Regions from separate parts of the Microbacterium sp. Root553 genome, predicted to be linked through region 2. Evidence: riboswitches for the same ligand, from Rfam matches in the RefSeq annotation. Region 2 holds a riboswitch; the other holds the start of a gene.

Region 1 (2,195 bases), on a different contig from region 2:
CCGAGGTCGAGCGATCCATCGGGACGTCGAGCCGCACGGCATCCAGCGCCGCCCGCACACGGGTCCAGATCTCGTGACGGGGAACGCCGAGGTTCTCGCACCCGAAAGCCACGTCGTCACCGACCCGCGCGAGGATCGTCTGCGAGTCGGGGTCCTGCAGCACCATGCCCACCCGGCCGCGTTCTGCGGCCGCCGGACGACCGTCGACGAGCAGCGCGCCGTGCGTCTCGCCCTCGTCGGCCCCGCCGAGCACACCGCCGAAGCCCTGGAGCAGGGTGGACTTGCCCGCACCGGAGGAGCCGAGCAGCAGCACCCGCTCCCCCGGTTCGATACGCAGGTCGACGGCGCGCACGGCCCACCGCAGTCGCGTGGCGTACCGCCACCCCCAGCCACGGGCTTCGAGGGTGGCGGGTGTCGTGGGTGCGCTCACACCCGTGCGGTGACCTCACGACCGGCGGCGAACCGGCCGAGCGCGCCCGTGGCCGCGAGACCCCGGGCGATCAGCCAGGCTCCGAGCCCGGCGATCACGGCGCCAGAGATGGTGGTCGAGACGATGTAGACGGTGGTGAAGAGCGTGTCCGCCCCCGCGTACCAGAGGATGCGGTCGTTGATGCCGCAGGCGAGTCCCGCCCCGGCGCCGGCCAGCATCGCGACCGGGAGGCGCCAGACCCCGTACAGGAAGAGGAGGAAGACGAGCTCGGCTCCGAGACCCTGCACGAGGCCCGACACGATGGTGAGCGGACCCCAGGCATTGCCGACGAGGGCCGAGATGACCGCGGCCACCAGCTCGGTGTAGAGCGCCGCACCCGGCTTGCGGATGATCAGTGCCCCGAGCACGCCGGCGATCAGCCAGGGGCCCGCGAGGAGCCCCTGCACTCCGGGGAGCAGGGGCTTCAGGATGCTGCTCGGCACCTCGTACCCGACGTTCCAGAGCAGGAAGATCAGCGCGCAGGCGACGGCGATGACGCTGGCGACGACGATGTCGACGACCCGCCACCGCCACAGCTCCGGGCGGCCGAGGCCCGGAGAGGCCGAGGCGGCGGACGCCGATGCGGGTGCGGACCCGGTGGTGGATCCGGACGTGGATGTACTCATCAGTGACTCCTCCCTGCGCTGGCATGACCCAGATCAGGTTCGACGGTCGAAGCGCGATTCGCTCCCTCTCAGCCCGGCTCGCCGGACTCCCGTGGTTGTGCTCTCGATCTTACCCAGTGCCGACACTCCCGTCTGCTTCCGTTGCCGCGCCGCTGATCTGCGTGCGGGTTCGGTACCGTGAGGAGGTGACCGCTCCCGACTCCGCCGAGGCCACCCCGTCCGACGCCCTCGGCGCCGATGCACCCGGCACCGATGCCCCCGGTGCTGTCGCGACCGCCGATGCCGAGACCGGGGATGCTCGGACCGGGGATGCTGAGACCGTCGACGCCGAGACACCCGATGCTGCGACCGCCGCCCCTGCGGCGCTCGATGCCGAGATCATCGATGCGGAGATCATCGATGCGGAGACGCTCCACGCCGCGGCCGTCGATGCCGAGCCGCAGTGGGCGGATGCCGGCAGCGGCGGCACTCCCCTCACCTGGGTCGACCCGCTCGACGTCGCCGAGCACACGTCCTCGGGCTCCCTGGACACCGCGCCGCATCCGACCTCTGAGACCGGGCTGCTGAGCGACGCGAGCCTGCGCCCGGCGATCGCCCGTCCCGGGTTGCTGGTGCCCGCCGGCATCCTCGTCGGACTCGTCGCCGCGTACACCGGCACCACCCTGCTGTGGCCGCTGCACGAGGTGGCGCCGACCGTGCGGGCCGTGGAGATCGCTCCGGTCGCCGCCTCCGCGGCGGCGTTGACGTGGCCGGGGCAGGGAAGCGCTGCCGCCGGCATCGCCGGGATCGGCACCGCGTCGTCCTCCGTCGACCAGGCCGCGATCGCCAGCGTCACGAAGGTCGTCTCGAGCCTGATGGTGCTCGACAGGATGCCGCTCGCGGTCGGCGAGCAGGGTCCCGAGTTCGCCTTCACCCGCGCCGACAACCTCGCCTACTGGGACTACCGCCGCTCCGACCAGTCCGCTCTGGACGTGCCGGTGGGCGGCACCCTCACCGAGCTGCAGATGCTGCAGGGCACACTGCTCGGATCCGCGAACAACTACATCGATCGTCTCTCCCGCGAGATCTGGGGGTCGGAGTCGGCGTTCACCTCCGCCGCC
Region 2 (2,195 bases):
CGCTGGGCGACAAGGCGGCCCGGTGGACCTACATCTCGTCGGTGTCGGTGTACGCCGACGACGAGACGGTCGGTGCGGACGAGTCGGCTCCGGTGCACGCGCCGGCGGAAGCCGGTGACGACGAGTACGGCGCGCAGAAGGTCGCGGCCGAGAACGCCGTGCGCGCCCTGGGAGAGCGTGCGCTGATCGTGCGGCCCGGTCTCATCGTGGGCGAGGGCGACCCGAGCGATCGCTTCGGCTACTGGGCCGCGGCGTTCCTCCGCTCGCAGGACGGACCCGTGCTGGTGCCGAGGTCCGAGGCACGCCACGCGCAGGTGATCGATGTCGACGACCTGGCGGAGTTCGTCGCGACGGCATCCGCGACCGGGATCGTCGACGCCGTGGGCGACCCTCATCCGCTCGCCGAGGTCCTCTCCTCCTTCCGCCGCGCTGCGGACCACCGTGGCGAGATCGTGACGGTCGACGACGAGCGGCTGATCGAGAAGGGCGTCGCGTACTGGGCGGGGGAGCGATCGCTTCCGCTCTGGCTCCCGACCGACATGACCGGTTTCATGACCCGGGCGAACACGCGGTACCGCGCCGCGGGCGGTGTGCTGCGGCCCCTCGCCGAGACGATCGCGACCGTCGTCGCCGACGAGCAGGAGCGAGGAACCGATCGCGACAGGCGCGCCGGACTCACCCGTGTCGACGAGATCGAGCTGCTGCAGCGACGAGGGTGATCTCCGGGCGTCGCTAGACTTCGAGCAGTGACACGGGGTGCCGCATCCGCGGCTGAGAACAGACCCGTCGAACCTGATCTAGTTCGTACTAGCGAAGGGATGTCGCGGTGAGCGATCGTCTGCGTCCGGAATCCGAATCGACCCTGGCGGCCTCGGCCGCCCAACTGCTGTCCGCGCTGCGTGGGTCGCCACCGCTGACCCACTGCATCACCAACACCGTCGTCACCGGGTTCACGGCCAACGTGCTGCTGGCTCTCGGGGCGGCACCCGCGATGGTCGACATCGTCGACGAGGCGGGGCTCTTCGCGGGAGTCGCGTCCGGGACGCTGATCAACCTCGGAACCCCGACTCCCGAGCAACGTGCCGCGAGTCTCGAAGCCGTCGCCGGTGCTGTCGCCGCGGGCACACCCTGGGTTCTCGATCCGGTCGCGATCGGTTCGCTGCCCGTGCGCACGGCGCTCGCACACGACCTCGTCGTCTCGCGGCCCACGGCGATCCGCGGGAACGCCTCCGAGATCCTCGCACTCGCAGGGCTCACCGCCGGGGGTCGGGGCGTCGATGCCACCGACACCACCGATGCCGCCTCCGACGCCGCCCTCGCCCTCGCCGCCCGTCACGGTTCGGTCGTCGCCGTCTCGGGACCCGTCGACCTGATCACCGACGGGCGGCGCATCGTGCGGATCGCGAACGGCGACGAGCTGCTCACCAGGGTCACCGGTGGCGGGTGCGCACTGGGCGCCGTGATGGCCGCCTTCCTGGGGACTGCCCGCACGGTCGGGATCGATCCGCTGACCGCCGTCGCGTCGGCGAGCCTGGTGTACACGGTCGCGGCGGAGCGCGCCGCCGCACGGGCCTCGGGCCCCGGCAGCTTCGCGGTCGAGCTCCTCGACGCGCTCGCGTCGGTGGGGCCGCGTGACATCGCTGACGCGGCACGGGTCGAGGAGCGTGCGCTGTGATCGCGGACCTCTCGCTGTACCTGGTCACGGACCCGGATCTCTGCGGGGAACGCGGTGTCGTCGAGACTGTCCGCCGCGCCGTCGACGGGGGTGTGCGGATCGTGCAGCTGCGGGACAAGACGGCGACGGATGCCGAGACCACGGCGCAGCTCGTCGAGCTCTCGCGCGTGATAGACGGTCGGGCACTTCTGGTCGTGAATGACCGCCTGGATGCCGCCATCGCCGCGCGGGAGCAGGGTGCGCGGGTCGACGGCATCCATCTCGGGCAGGGCGATGCATCGGTGCTGCGCGCGAGAGAAGCTCTGGGCGCCGAGGCGCTCATCGGCCTCACGGCGAACAGTCGGGAGCACTTCGAGGCTGTGCGCGCGCTGCCGCCCGACACGATCGACTACCTGGGCGTCGGCGTCATCCGCCCCACCGCCACCAAGCCCGACCATCCGCCGGCCCTCGGCGTCGAGGGCTTCCGTGCCCTCGTCGAGACGACCGTGCTCCCGTGCGTGGCGATAGGAGGGGTGGGCAT

The links. A riboswitch is a leader RNA that binds a small molecule or an ion and turns the genes downstream of it on or off. The one in region 2 is predicted to bind thiamine pyrophosphate.
Region 1: linked by a shared signal. The riboswitch ahead of ASD43_RS06725 (ECF transporter S component) and the one ahead of thiM (hydroxyethylthiazole kinase) in region 2 are both predicted to bind thiamine pyrophosphate.

The regions. Positions count from the first base shown of each region.
Region 1 covers NZ_LMFY01000001.1:1,447,004-1,449,198, reverse strand. The annotation lists gene ASD43_RS06730 (ABC transporter ATP-binding protein) at 1-430, opposite strand, end outside; gene ASD43_RS06725 (ECF transporter S component) at 427-1,095, opposite strand; TPP riboswitch at 1,089-1,198, opposite strand; gene ASD43_RS06720 (D-alanyl-D-alanine carboxypeptidase family protein) at 1,281-2,195, shown strand, end outside.
Region 2 covers NZ_LMFY01000003.1:223,247-225,441, forward strand. The annotation lists gene ASD43_RS16750 (NAD-dependent epimerase/dehydratase family protein) at 1-719, shown strand, start outside; TPP riboswitch at 743-836, shown strand; gene thiM (hydroxyethylthiazole kinase) at 827-1,675, shown strand; gene ASD43_RS16760 (bifunctional hydroxymethylpyrimidine kinase/phosphomethylpyrimidine kinase) at 1,672-2,195, shown strand, end outside.